3 regions of the Streptomyces sp. NPDC085524 genome follow, and region 3 is predicted to be linked to each of the others. Evidence: riboswitches for the same ligand, from Rfam matches in the RefSeq annotation. Region 3 holds a riboswitch; each other region holds the start of a gene.
What was found. A riboswitch is a leader RNA that binds a small molecule or an ion and turns the genes downstream of it on or off. The one in region 3 is predicted to bind thiamine pyrophosphate.

Region 1 (4,777 bases), on a different contig from region 3:
GTCTCGATCCGCGCCGTCCGCCGCAAGGCCAAGGACGCCCTCGACAAGCTCGTCAAGGACAAGGAAGCCGGCGAGGACGAGGTGCGCCGCGCCGAGAAGGAGCTCGACGACACCACCGCGAAGTACGTCGCGCAGGTGGACGAGCTCCTCAAGCACAAGGAAGCCGAGCTCCTCGAAGTCTGATGAACGACTCTTCCTGGCAGCCGGAGCCGGTTCCGGCGGGTCCCGCATACGATGCACAGGTGGGCCCGCACACTCGGCCCATGCCCATCGTGCCCGATGCCGCCGGCCGTGACTTCGACGACCGGGAAGCACGCGATCGGGGGGCCGCCCCGGACGGCGGCCCCCTCTTCCGCGACGAGACGCCGCCGCAGGAGCCCATGCCCAGCCCCCCGCCCCCGCCTTCGCCGGCACCGCAGGACCCCCCGCCCCCGCCGCAGAAGAAGCGCGCGGGGCGGGACCTGCGTGCCGCCATAGGGGTCGGCGTCGGCCTCGGCGCAGTGATCTTCGCTTCGCTGTTCATCGTCAAGGCGGTCTTCGTCGGCGTCGTCGTCGTCGCGGTCGTCGTGGGACTGTGGGAGCTCACCTCCCGGCTGCAGGAGAAGAAGGGCATCAAGGCCCCTCTCGTCCCGCTCGCCGTGGGCGGCGCCGCCATGGTCATCGCCGGATACGTCCGCGGGGCCGAGGGGGCCTGGGTCGCGATGGCCCTGACGGCCCTCGCGGTACTGGTGTGGCGGATGACCGAGCCGCCCGAGGACTACCTCAAGGACGTCACGGCCGGCGTCTTCGCGGCGTTCTACGTGCCGTTCCTCGCCACCTTCGTCGCGATGCTGCTCACCGCCGACGACGGACCGCAGCGCGTGGTGACCTTCCTCGTGCTGACCGTGGTCAGCGACACCGGGGCCTACGCGGTGGGCTGGCGCTTCGGCAAGACGAAGCTCGCGCCGCGCATCAGCCCCGGGAAGACCCGCGAGGGGCTCTTCGGCGCGGTGGCCTTCGCCATGGCGGCGGGCGCCCTGTGCATGGAGTTCCTGATCGACGGCGGTGCCTGGTGGCAGGGCCTGCTGCTGGGCCTCGCGGTCGCGGTCAGCGCCACCCTGGGCGACCTGGGCGAGTCGATGATCAAGCGGGACCTCGGCATCAAGGACATGGGCACCCTGCTCCCGGGGCACGGCGGCATCATGGACCGCCTCGACTCCCTGCTGCCGACCGCCCCCGTGGTGTGGCTGCTGCTGGCGGCCTTCGTCGGCACCGGCTGACACCCCGGCTGCCGACGACGGCCTCGGCCGGCGTCGGCCGGGGGACCTTCGGCATCGGCCGTCTCCCGCGGAGCGGGTTATCCTAAAAGGCGCGCCACTCGCGAGTGGCGCGCCTTTGCCGTTCCGCGTCTGCGGGGACGGCCCGTGAGAGGTCTCCCGGCTCCCGTCGAGCCGCGGTCCGCTCCGCACCGGCGGAGTCGCGCGCCCGGACCTCGCCCCATCGAGGAGTACCCGATCATGGCCCGCCCCGTTCCGGGAGAGCTCACCTTCGTCGCGCCGCGTGGCGCCAAGAAGCCTCCGCGGCACCTCGCCGACATGACCCCCGCCGAGCGCCGCGAGGCGGTGGCCGCGATCGGTGAGAAGCCCTTCCGGGCCAAGCAGCTCTCCCAGCACTACTTCGCCCGGTACGCGCACGACCCGGCCGAGTGGACCGACATCCCCGCCGCGTCCCGCGAGAAGCTCCAGCAGGAGCTGCTGCCCGAGCTGATGAACGTCGTCCGGCACATCTCGTGCGACGACGACACCACCCGCAAGACCCTGTGGAAGCTGCACGACGGAACGCTCGTCGAGTCCGTGCTGATGCGCTACCCCGACCGGGTCACCATGTGCATCTCCTCGCAGGCCGGCTGCGGCATGAACTGCCCGTTCTGCGCCACCGGCCAGGCCGGTCTGGACCGCAACCTGTCCACCGCCGAGATCGTGCACCAGATCGTCGACGGCATGCGCGCCCTGCGCGACGGCGAGGTTCCGGGCGGCCCCGCCCGCCTGTCGAACATCGTCTTCATGGGCATGGGCGAGCCCCTCGCCAACTACAACCGCGTCGTCGGCGCCATCCGCCGTCTCACCGACCCGGAGCCCGACGGCCTCGGACTGTCGCAGCGCGGCATCACCGTCTCCACCGTGGGCCTGGTCCCGGCGATGCTGCGGTTCGCCGACGAGGGCTTCAAGTGCCGCCTCGCCGTCTCGCTGCACGCGCCCGACGACGAGCTGCGCGACACCCTGGTCCCGGTGAACACCCGCTGGAAGGTCCGCGAGGTCCTCGACGCCGCGTGGGAGTACGCCGAGAAGTCCGGCCGCCGCATCTCGATCGAGTACGCGCTGATCCGCGACATCAACGACCAGGCCTGGCGCGGTGACCTCCTGGGCCGGCTGCTCAAGGGCAAGCGCGTCCACGTCAACCTGATCCCGCTGAACCCGACGCCCGGCTCCAAGTGGACCGCCTCGCGGCCCGAGGACGAGCGGGCCTTCGTCGACGCGATCGCCCGCCACGGCGTGCCGGTGACCGTACGGGACACCCGCGGCCAGGAGATCGACGGCGCGTGCGGCCAGCTCGCCGCCTCGGAGCGATAGGTTCCGGTCCTGACCGGCCGAGATCGGCCACGGGGTACCCTGTGGCCGAACCAATTTCATATTCCGACAGGGGAGCGCCACAGCGCTGAGAGTGCGGTATCCGTCATCCGCAGACCCTCTGAACCTCGCCCCGGTCATTCGGGGTAGGAAGTTCGGTCACCACTCAAGCTGTTGCGCCCTGCCCGGCGTCCGCTCCCACAGAGCGCCGGGCAGGGCCGCGTCTTCTCCTGGTCATCCAGGAGGAATCACCAGTGAGCACCACCAAGAAGATCGCGGGCGCCGCGCTCGCGGCCGCGCTGGGCGTCACCACGCTCAGCGCCTGCGGCGGCGGCGACGCCAAGGACAAGAGCGCGGGCGGGACCGAGAGCCCGAAGTCCAAGACCGTCACGCTCGTCACGCACGACTCCTTCAACGTGACCGAGGCGGTCCTCAAGGAGTTCGAGCAGCAGAGCGGCTACACGGTCAAGGTACTGAAGTCCGGGGACGCGGGCGCGGCACTGAACCAGGAGATCCTCACCAAGGGCTCCCCGCGCGGCGACGTCTTCTTCGGCGTGGACAACACCCTGCTCTCGCGCGCCCTCGACAACGGCCTCTTCACCCCGTACGAGGCCAAGGGCCTGGCCGATGTGAAGCCCGAGTTCGTGCTCGACAAGCAGCACCGGGTCACCCCGGTCGACTCCGGCGACATCTGCGTCAACTACGACAAGGCCTACTTCGCCGACAAGAAGATCGCCCCGCCGCAGACGCTGGACGACCTGGTCAAGCCGGAGTACAAGAACCTGCTGGTCACCGAGAACGCCGCGACCTCCTCGCCCGGCCTCGGCTTCCTGCTCGCCTCCGTCGGCAAGTACGGCGAGGACGGCTGGAAGGACTACTGGAGCAAGCTGAAGGCCAACGGCGTCGAGGTCGTCGACGGCTGGGAGCAGGCCTACAACGAGCGCTTCTCCGGCTCCGCGGGCGGCAAGAAGGCCAAGGCAGACCGCCCGCTGGTCGTCTCCTACGCCACCAGCCCGCCGGTCGAGGTGATGTACGGGGACCCGCAGCCGGCCGAGGCCCCGACGGGCGTCGCCACCGGCACCTGCTTCCGCCAGACCGAGTTCGCGGGTCTGCTGAAGGGCGCGAAGAACGAAGAGGGCGGCAAGGCCCTCGTGGACTTCCTGATCAGCAAGAAGTTCCAGGAGGACATGCCGCTCCAGATGTTCGTGAACCCCGTGACGAAGGACGCTTCCCTGCCGGAGCTGTTCACCAAGCACGGCGTGGTGGTCGAGAAGCCCGAGAACGTGGCTCCGGAGACCATCGCGAAGAACCGTGAGCAGTGGGTCTCGGCATGGACCGCGCTCGTCGTGAAGTAAGCGGTACCGAGGGAGCGGTCGCGGCGTCGGGGGACGCCGCGCCGGTCCCGGCCGGGCCGGTACGGCATCCCGTCCGCGAGTCCGGCCGGGCCACGGCCGCGCGGCTCGCGCTGATGGCCGTGCCCCTGGCCTTCTTCGGGCTGTTCTTCGCCTACCCCGTGGCCGCGATCCTCGGGCGCGGCCTCAAGACCGACACCGGCTGGCAGTTCGGCCGGATCGGCGCGGTGATCACCCGCCCCGACATCGCGGGCGTGCTCTGGTTCACCACCTGGCAGGCACTCGCCTCCACCGCGCTCACGCTGGTGATCGCACTCCCCGCGGCGTACGTCTTCGCCCGCTTCGAGTTCCCCGGCAAACAGCTGCTGCGGGCCCTGGTGACCGTCCCGTTCGTGCTGCCCACCGTGGTCGTCGGCACCGCCTTCCTCGCGCTGGTCGGCCGGGGCGGGCTGCTGGACGAACTGGCGCGCGTCCGGCTCGACACCACGGTCTGGGCGATCCTCCTCGCGCACGTCTTCTTCAACTACGCGGTCGTCGTGCGCACCGTCGGCGGGCTCTGGTCCCAGCTGGACCCGCGGCAGGAGGAGGCCGCCAGGGTGCTCGGCGCGGGCCGGTTCGCGGCCTGGCGGCGGGTGACGCTGCCCGCGCTGGCCCCCGCGGTGGCCGCCGCCGCGCTGATGGTGTTCCTGTTCACCTTCAGCTCCTTCGGCGTCGTGCTGATCCTCGGCGGGCCCTCGTACTCCACGCTGGAGGTGGAGGTCTACCGGCAGACCGCGCAGCTCCTGGACCTGTCGACGGCCGCGGTGCTGACCATGGTGC
Region 2 (4,777 bases), on a different contig from region 3:
GCCGGGAGAACGGAGTGTTCGTACTGGGCGACGCCGCCGGGCGGCTCGCCGGTGGCGGACTTCAGCAGAAACGTCGCAGCATGATCCTCGATTCGCTCGCGCACTTCCGCGACGCGGTCGGGGCCCCCGTCTACTTCGCGGTCTACCGCGAGGGCGAGATCGAGGTCGTGGGCGTCTCGGACACCCCGGCCAACCCGGCCTGCGAGGAGTGGGCCGACTTCCGCGCGACCGGTCACGCGCACGCCATCGGGCAGTGCCTGCTCGGCCAGCTCGACGAAGAGGCCCGCCAGGACCATTACGACCGCCACCCGGTCGAGGCCATCACCCCTTATACCGTGAGGGATCTGCGTTCCCTCGAGAACCGGATCGGGGCCCTCGGGCGAATGCAGCCAGTAACCGAACGCCAGGAATATGCCCTCGGCACGGTCTGTGCGGCGATTCCCATCACTGCGGGCGATACCGCTGCAACCATGGCGATTTCTCTACCGCTGCACCAAGAACATCGATTGCCGTATGTGGTCGATCGGCTACGGAGTGAAGTAGGCGCGCTGTTGAGCACCCTCTCGTTCTCTATCAGTATCTGAAAACTCACTCCTTGTGATCTGCTAGCGCTTCCACCACCCTTGTCAAGAGGGCCCTGGGGGATCATTCCTGGCCACTTCCACTACAGCGGGGTAGGCAATGCGCGAGTCCGTACAGGCAGAGGTCATGATGAGCTTCCTCGTTTCCGAGGAGCTCTCGTTCCGGATTCCGGTGGAACTCCGGTACGACGCTCGTGACCCCTACGCAGTCCGCCTGACCTTCCACCTTCCCGGAGACGCGCCCGTGACCTGGGCGTTCGGCCGGGAACTCCTCCTCGACGGCATCAACAAGCCGTGTGGTGACGGGGATGTGCACATCGCCCCCACCGATCCCGAGGAACTGTCCGACGTCCACATCCGGCTCCAGGTGGGCGGCGACCGGGCGCTGTTCCGCGCGAGTGCGGCTCCGCTCGTCGCGTTCCTCGACCGGACCGACCGGCTGGTGCCGCTCGGTCAGGAGCGGAACCTGGGCGATTTCGAGGAGAGCCTCGACGAGGCGCTCATCAAGATCCTCGCCGAGTCGAAGCAGAACGAGCAGAACGCGGGCTGACGCACACTGCAGAACAGCTGACGCACCACTGCAGAACAACGGCACATGCAATACGGGCTACACCTTCAACACCTGCTGCAACACCGGCCACACCTGAAACACAGGGAATGCCGACGTCCGCTGACCGACGGACGAATCCGGCCGATCACCAATCACCAGGACCGGCTCAGCGGGTCGATGCGCCGAGCGCCACGGCCCACCGGCTTTCCCGGGCAGCACCGCACGCGATCCGACCCGTCGCGTCCAACGATGCAGATGCCCTTCGCCCCGTTCGGCGAGAACCCCGTTCGGCGAGAACCGTCATTCAGCGCTTGCGCCGCCGGCCCCGGCCGCCGCGGACCGGCCCCGAGGCCGGCGAGGCGGTCGGGGACCCCGGCCGGTCGGCCGAAACGACCAGCGCGGCCAGTGCCGTGGTCACCGGGACCGAGGCCACGAGCCCGATCGAGCCCACGAGGGTCCGTACGATCTCCTCCGCGACCAGCTCGCTGTTGGCCACGGACCCCATGCTGCTGTTCGCGATCGAGAACAGGAGAAGCAAGGGCAGGGCGGCGCCCGCATAGGCCAGGACGAGCGTGTTGACCACCGACGCGATGTGGTCGCGGCCGATCCGGATGGCCGCCCGGTAGAGCCCGCGCGGGCCCATCGACGGGTCGGCCTGGTGGAGTTCCCAGACTGCCGAGGTCTGGGTGACCGTCACGTCGTCGAGCACGCCCAGGGATCCGATGATCACGCCCGCGAGCAGCAAACCGCTCATGTCGATCTGCGGGTAGAGCCCGTGGATCAGCCCGGTGTTGTCATCGGTGTTGCCGCTGAGGAACGCCCAGTCGATGAACACCGAGCCCAGCAGCCCGATCAGCAGCAGCGAGACCAGCGTGCCGAGGACGGCGACCGAGGTGCGCGCCGTCAGCCCGTGGCACATGTACAGGGCGATCAGCATGATGGCGCTCGCGCCGATGACCGCGACGAGCAGCGGATTCGAACCCTGGAGGATGGCCGGGAGGATGAACAGGGTCAGCACGCCGAAGCTGACGGCCAGCGCGATCAGGGCGAACACCCCGCGCATCCGCCCGACGAGCACGACCGCGAGGGCGAAGATGCCGGCGAGCAGGGCCAGCGGGAACTTGCGGTTCACGTCGATCACCGAGTACTGGAGGTCGTGCGGGGCGTCGGGCGCGTAGGCCACGACCACCTCCTGCCCCTTCTCCAACTGCCGCGGCGCACCCGGCTGGACGACCTCGACGAAGGTCCGTCCCTTGTCCCCGCCCGTGCGGACCTCGACAGTGGCCTTCTTGCACTCGCCGGTCTGGGCGGCCTGCGCCTCGCGCCCCTCGGGGGTGGAGGTGTCGCCCGTCGGAGGTACCTGCGAGGCGTTCACGGATTTGCAGTCGACATGCTCCAGTGACACGACCGCGCCCTGTTGGGTCTGCCGGTCGAAACCGACCCCCGTGCGCTCGTGGGCGGGTGCTCCGCCCGGCCAGAGCACGGCCATGCCGACGAAGACGGCGGCGGCGAAGGGGATCAGTACGGCCGCGATGACCTTGCGCAGGTGCTTCGAGCCGGGGGCCGCCGGACCGTGGCCATGGCCGTGTCCATGTCCGTGTCCGTGGCCCTGTGCGTGCCCGTGTCCGTCGTGGTCGGGGCCGGGTGGACGCCCGGAGGCGCGCCCCGGACCCCGGCGCTCGTGGCCGGTGTGGTCGTGGGGCTCGCTGGGCTTCGTGGGGGGATGCGGCGAAGACGTCACCGGCAGATCATCGCAAGAGATGAGGGGGCCCACTGTTCAGCACGCCATGGATGGCGCTAGCGTGGGGGCTACTTTGCACAACGCGGGAGCTCGGAGCACCGGGCTGAGAGGGCGCTGATCACCGTACGCACATCACAGATGTGTACGGGAGGAGGCTGCGTCGACCGCCGAACCTGTTACCGGGTAATGCCGGCGTAGGGAGATCAGGTCTCATGACCATTCAGGACGACGCACGCACGCCTGCCGTCAGCCAGGACGACGACGGCCAGACCGAGCGCCAGCCCGGCTGGCACAAGGGATACCTGGCGGGCTCCCGCCCCGACATCCGGGTGCCGGTCCGCCAGGTCCACCTCACCAACGGCAAGGACGTGACGCTCTACGACACGTCCGGTCCGTACACCGACCCCCAGATCGAGACCGACGTCCGCCGGGGCCTGCCCCCGCTGCGCGAGAACTGGATCATCGGTCGCGGCGACACCGAGGAGTACGCGGGCCGCCCCGTGCGCCCCGAGGACGACGGCATCAAGCACACCTCGCCGCGCGGCGGGCTCAAGAACCTCGACGCGGTCTTCCCGGGCCGCCCCCGCCAGCCCCGCCGGGGCCGCGGCGGCGCCGCCGTCACGCAGCTCGCGTACGCCCGCCGGGGCGAGATCACCCCGGAGATGGAGTACGTCGCGATCCGCGAGAACGTCTCCCCCGAGGTCGTCCGCGAGGAGATCGCCGCAGGCCGCGCGGTGCTTCCGGCGAACGTGAACCACCCGGAGATCGAGCCGATGATCATCGGCAAGCGGTTCCTGGTGAAGGTCAACGCCAACATCGGCAACTCCGCCGTCACCTCCTCCATCGAGGAGGAGGTGGAGAAGATGACCTGGGCCACCCGCTGGGGCGCGGACACGGTCATGGACCTCTCCACGGGCCGCAACATCCACACCACCCGCGAGTGGGTCCTGCGCAACTCCCCCGTGCCGATCGGCACCGTGCCGCTCTACCAGGCCCTCGAGAAGGTCGACGGCCGTGCCGAGGACCTGACCTGGGAGATCTACAAGGACACGGTCATCGAGCAGGCCGAGCAGGGCGTCGACTACATGACGGTGCACGCCGGCGTGCTGCTCCCGTACGTCCCGCTGACCGCCCGCCGCAAGACCGGCATCGTCTCCCGCGGCGGCTCGATCATGGCCGCGTGGTGCCTCGCGCACCACAAGGAGAACTTCCTCTACACGAACTTCGAGGAGCTCTGCGAGATCCTCGCGACGTACGACGTCACCTACTCGCTCGGTGACGGCCTGCGCCCCGGTTCGATCGCGGACGCCAACGACGCGGCGCAGTTCGCGGAGCTGAAGACGCTCGGCGAGCTCAACACGATCGCCAAGCGCCACAACGTGCAGACCATGATCGAGGGCCCGGGCCACGTCCCGATGCACAAGATCAAGGAGAACATCGACCTCCAGCAGGAGATCTGCGAGGAGGCGCCGTTCTACACGCTCGGCCCGCTGACCACGGACGTCGCGCCCGCGTACGACCACATCACCTCTGGCATCGGCGCCGCGATGATCGCCTGGTGGGGCACCGCGATGCTCTGCTACGTCACGCCCAAGGAGCACCTGGGCCTGCCCAACCGCGACGACGTGAAGACCGGCGTCATCACGTACAAGATCGCGGCGCACGCCGCCGACCTGGCCAAGGGCCACCCGGGCGCCCAGGACTGGGACGACGCCCTGTCGGACGCGCGGTTCGAGTTCCGCTGGGAGGACCAGTTCAACCTGGCCCTCGACCCGGACACGGCCCGCGAGTTCCACGACGAGACCCTTCCCGCCGAGCCGGCCAAGACCGCGCACTTCTGCTCCATGTGCGGCCCGAAGTTCTGCTCCATGAAGATCTCGCAGGACATCCGCCGCGAGCACGGCG
Region 3 (4,777 bases):
GAGGAGGTCCCGGACCGTGTGTGCACGGTCCGACCAGGTGGAAGCGGTACCAAAGGCCATACGGGCAGGTTAGACGCGGCATGGCACAGCCCGAAGCGGTGTCCGCCTTTTGGACACGTTTTTGGACACCCCGCGGCGCTACCCCAGGCGGGCCCGTACGCGCTTGGCCAGGTCGGCGGCGGCCGCACCCGGGTCGGAGGCCTCCGTGAGCGCGCGGACGACGACCACGCGGGTGGCTCCGGCGTCCAGCACCTCGTCCAGGTTCGTGGCGTCGATGCCGCCGATGGCGAACCAGGGCCGGTCCTGCTGCAGCGAGGCGGCGTACCGGACGAGCCCGAGGCCGGGGGCGTAGCGGCCGGGCTTGGTGGGGGTGGGCCAGCAGGGGCCGGTGCAGAAGTAGTCCACGCCGGGTTCGGCGGCGGCCGCGTCGACCTCGGACTCCGCGTGGCAGGAACGGCCGATCAGCACCCGCTCGCCGAGGATGGCGCGGGCTGCGGGGACGGGGATGTCGCCCTGGCCGAGGTGCAGGACGTCGGAGCCGATGGCGTGGGCGACGTCGGCGCGGTCGTTCACGGCGAGGAGCTTGCCGTGCCGGCGGGCGGCCTCGGCGAACACCTGGAGGTGTTCGAGCTCCTCCCCGGCCTCCATGCCCTTGTCCCGGAGCTGGACGATGTCCACGCCCCCGGCGAGCACGGCGTCCAGGAACTCGGGGAGGTCACCCTGCTTCTTGCGGGCGTCCGTGCACAGGTAGAGCCGGGCGTCGGACAGCTGCTGCATGGGTGTACCCCCCGTGATGGAGGCGGTGTACGGGCGCGAAGGCCCGTACACCGCGGTGGAGCGGAAGCGATGCGTTTCTTTCGGGTCAGAGGGCGAGCGCCTGGGCGCGGCGCTTCACCTCCGTGCCGCGATTCTCGCTCAGCGCCTGCGCGGGGGTGCCGGGCAGGGTCGGATCCGGGGTGAACATCCACTCCAGGATCTCTTCGTCGCTGAAGCCGTCGTCGCGGAGCACCGTCAGCAGGCCGACCAGGCCCTTGACGACCTTGTCGCCGTCGATGAAGGGCGCGGGCACCTGGAGGGAGCGGTTCTCGCCGCGGCGTACGGCGACCAGCTGACCTTCCTTGACCATCTGGCGGACCCGGGTCACCTCGATGCCGAGCATCTCCGAGATGTCGGGGAGGTACAGCCAGGAGGGGACAAGGGCATCGATCTTTGCGTCAATCTCGGTCACACCCCAAGCCTGCCATCTCGGCTCCGCCGCCGGTACCCGAGCCACCCCGTCCGGGGTGCCGCCCGGGGCGGAGCCCCGGGTCTTTCCAGCCCGTCCGGCGTTTGAGGACCGGGGTCCGGGCAGAGCCCGGGGAACGGTGGAGGGGCGGGTTGGGGGACACGGCCCCGCGCAGCGGCCCCCGACCCCGCCCCCGCTCACGCAGCTACCCGGCGGCGGCCGACTTCAGCGGCACCCCGGGGTCGGAGACCTTGGCGGGATCCACGGCCACCCCCGTCTCGATCAGCCGCCGCCCCTGCGCCAGATCCCGCGGCCGCCCCACCGCGAGCACCGCGACCAGCGCACCGCCCTTCAGCCAGCACACCGACCAGGTCTCCCCGTCCGGATCCCCCCGCCACAGCAGCTCGTCCGCCCCGCCGTGATGCCCGGCGTACTGCACGAAGCGCCCGAACTGCTCCGACCAGAAGTACGGGACGGGGTCGTACACCGCACCCGGCTCACCCGCGCCGGGTTCCGCGCCGGCCCCCGCCAGGATGTTCGCCGCGACCGCCCTCGGCCCCTGCAGCGCGTTGTCCCAGTGGTGCACCAGCAGCCGCGCCCCGTACCGCCCCGAGGGGAACGACGCGCAGTCGCCGACCGCGTACACCCCCGGCACGGAGGTGCGCAGGTACTCGTCGGCGGTGACCGACCCGTCCGCCCCGAGCTCCACGCCGGTCCCGGCCAGCCACCCGGTCGCGGGGCGGGCCCCGATGCCGACGACGACCGCCCCGGCGGCCAGCTCGCGGCCGTCCGCCAGCCGCACCCGGCCCGCCTCGACCCCCGCGACCTTCGCGCCGGTGACCAGCTCGGCGCCGGCCTCCCCGTACCAGCGCCCCATCGGCGCGGCGACCTCCTCCGGCAGGGCCCCCGCGAGCACCCGGTCGGCGGCCTCGACCACCGTCACCGCGCAGCCCGCCTCCCGGGCCGCGGTGGCGAACTCGGCGCCGATCCAGCCCGCCCCGACGACCACGACCGAGGGGGCCTCCGCCAGGACCGGGCGCAGCCGGGCCGCGTCGTCGAGGGTGCGCAGCAGGTGCACGCCGGGGACGCCCTCCGTCCCCGGAAGGGTCAGCGGCTCGGCTCCGGTGGCCAGCACGAGGACCTCGTACGGGACCGGCCCCGCCTCGGTGTCCAGTTCCCGTTCGGCGGCACGCAGCCCCGTGACCTCGGTGCCGAGCCTGAGCTCGATGCCGAGCCCCTCGAAGTCCACGTCGAAGGCGGAGTCCTCGGCCTTGCCGAGCAGGACCGCCTTGGAGAGCGGGGGCCGGTCGTAGGGCTGGTGCGGTTCGGCGCCCAGCAGGGTCACGGGGCCGGCGTAGCCCTGCTCCCGCAGGGCCACCGCGGTCTGCACACCGGCCATTCCGGCGCCGACGATCACGACGCCGCTCTGATAGTTCTCCGTCTGCTCACTCACCCGGACACCCTAATCTTCTGACGCTCCGTCAGGAATAGGTGCCGCCTTACCCGCCGTCGGCGGCCGGGTTAGTCTGGCCACCGTACCTATCGCGGGAGTCCGGCGCACCGGGCTGAGAGGGAGGCTGGACGGCCTCCGACCGTACGAACCTGATCCGGGTCATGCCGGCGAAGGGAGGGGCTGGACGCCCATGCTTTCATCTCGGAATCGAACGGGACCCGGAACGGGACCCGGAACGCAATCCGGAAACGGACTCGGAACGGGATCCGCAACGGGATCCGACGTCCTCGTCATCGGCGGCGGGATCATCGGCCTGGTCACCGCCTGGCGGGCCGCCGAGCGCGGCCTGCGGACCGTGCTCGCCGACCCGGCCCCCGGCGGCGGCGCCGCCCAGGTCGCGGCCGGCATGCTCGCCCCCGTCACCGAACTGCACTACGGCGAGGAGGCCCTGCTGGGCCTCGGCCTCGCCTCCGCCGAGCGCTATCCGCAGTTCGCCGCCGAGCTCGCCGAAGCCAGCGGCGGCATGGACATCGGCTACCGCGCCTGCGGCACCCTCGCCGTCGCCCTCGACTCCGACGACCGCCTCCACCTGCGCGAACTGCACGCCCTGCAGCGCCGCTGCGGCCTGGAGTCCGAATGGCTCACCGGCCGCGAGTGCCGCCGCCTGGAGCCCATGCTGGCCCCCGGCGTCCGCGGCGGCCTGCGCGTGGACGGCGACCACCAGGTCGACCCGCGCCGGCTCGCGGCCGCCCTGCTCGCCGCCTGCGAGCGGGCCGGGGTGATCATCCACCGGGCGAACGCGGAACGGCTCCTGGTCACCGCCGACCGCGCGGCCGGCGCCGTACTGGACGACGGTACGGAGCTGCACGCGAGCCAGGTGGTCCTCGCGGCGGGCTCGCTGAGCTGCAAGCTGCCCGGCGTGCCGCCGGAGGCCGCCGTACCCGTCCGGCCGGTCAAGGGCCAGGTCCTGCGGCTCTCCGTACCGGCGGCGTACGCACCGTTCCTGTCCCGGACCGTACGGGCCGTCGTACGCGGCAGCCATGTCTACCTGGTGCCGCGCGAGAACGGGGAACTCGTCCTCGGCGCCACCAGCGAGGAACTCGGCTGGGACACCACCGTCACCGCCGGCGGGGTCTACGAACTCCTCCGCGACGCCCACGAGCTGGTGCCCGGCATCACCGAACTCCCCCTCGTCGAGACCAAGGCCGGCCTGCGCCCCGGCTCCCCCGACAACGCCCCGCTGCTCGGCCCCACCGAGCTGCCGGGCCTGCACCTGGCCACCGGCCACTACCGCAACGGGGTCCTGCTCACCCCCCTCACCGGCGACGTCCTGGCGGAGCTGCTGACCACCGGCGAACTCCCGCCGATCGCCCGCCCCTTCTCCCCCCGCCGGTTCTCCGCCGCACGTCAGGAGTCCTACGCATGACCATCTCCGTCAACGGCGAGCCGCGCGAGATCGCGGCCGGCACCACCCTGGACTCGGTGGTCGCCACCCTCACCACCGCCCCCTCCGGGGTCGCGGCCGCGCTCAACGAGACCGTCGTGCCGCGCGGCCAGTGGCCCGCCACGGCGCTGGGCGACGGCGACCGGGTCGAGATCCTCACCGCGGTCCAGGGAGGCTGAACGACATGGCGGACGACCTCTTCACCCTCGGCGGCCGGACCTTCTCCTCCCGCCTGATCATGGGCACGGGCGGGGCCCCGAGCCTGGACGTCCTGGAGCGCGCACTGGTCGCGTCCGGCACGGAGCTCACGACCGTCGCGATGCGCCGCCTGGACCCGACGGTCCAGGGGTCCGTCCTCTCGGTCCTCACCAAGCTCGGCATCGCCGTCCTCCCCAACACCGCGGGCTGCTTCACGGCGGGCGAGGCCGTCCTGACGGCGCGCCTCGCGCGGGAGGCCCTGGGCACGGACTGGATCAAACTGGAGGTCGTCGCGGACGAGCGAACCCTCCTGCCCGACGGCGTCGAACTCCTCGACGCGGCCGAGGTCCTGGTCGACGAGGGCTTCACCGTCCTCCCCTACACCAACGACGACCCGGTGCTGGCGCGCAAGCTCGAGGACGTGGGCTGCGCGGCGATCATGCCGCTCGGCTCCCCC

Region 1: another riboswitch for thiamine pyrophosphate. It lies ahead of ACIGFK_RS12550 (thiamine ABC transporter substrate binding subunit); the one in region 3 lies ahead of thiO (glycine oxidase ThiO).
Region 2: another riboswitch for thiamine pyrophosphate. It lies ahead of thiC (phosphomethylpyrimidine synthase ThiC); the one in region 3 lies ahead of thiO (glycine oxidase ThiO).

What each region holds. Positions count from the first base shown of each region.
Region 1 covers NZ_JBITTH010000007.1:94,346-99,122, reverse strand. The annotation lists gene frr (ribosome recycling factor) at 1-183, shown strand, start outside; gene ACIGFK_RS12560 (phosphatidate cytidylyltransferase) at 183-1,259, shown strand; gene rlmN (23S rRNA (adenine(2503)-C(2))-methyltransferase RlmN) at 1,497-2,609, shown strand; TPP riboswitch at 2,668-2,777, shown strand; gene ACIGFK_RS12550 (thiamine ABC transporter substrate binding subunit) at 2,861-3,961, shown strand; gene ACIGFK_RS12545 (ABC transporter permease) at 4,075-4,777, shown strand, end outside.
Region 2 covers NZ_JBITTH010000004.1:224,075-228,851, reverse strand. The annotation lists gene ACIGFK_RS07955 (IclR family transcriptional regulator) at 1-584, shown strand, start outside; gene ACIGFK_RS07950 (SsgA family sporulation/cell division regulator) at 682-1,131, shown strand; gene ACIGFK_RS07945 (YibE/F family protein) at 1,436-2,872, opposite strand; TPP riboswitch at 2,945-3,090, shown strand; gene thiC (phosphomethylpyrimidine synthase ThiC) at 3,085-4,777, shown strand, end outside.
Region 3 covers NZ_JBITTH010000005.1:369,533-374,309, forward strand. The annotation lists gene metF (methylenetetrahydrofolate reductase [NAD(P)H]) at 1-60, opposite strand, end outside; gene thiE (thiamine phosphate synthase) at 139-777, opposite strand; gene ACIGFK_RS10435 (Rv2175c family DNA-binding protein) at 863-1,228, opposite strand; gene ACIGFK_RS10440 (NAD(P)/FAD-dependent oxidoreductase) at 1,431-2,678, opposite strand; TPP riboswitch at 2,760-2,871, shown strand; gene thiO (glycine oxidase ThiO) at 2,869-4,104, shown strand; gene thiS (sulfur carrier protein ThiS) at 4,101-4,301, shown strand; gene ACIGFK_RS10455 (thiazole synthase) at 4,307-4,777, shown strand, end outside.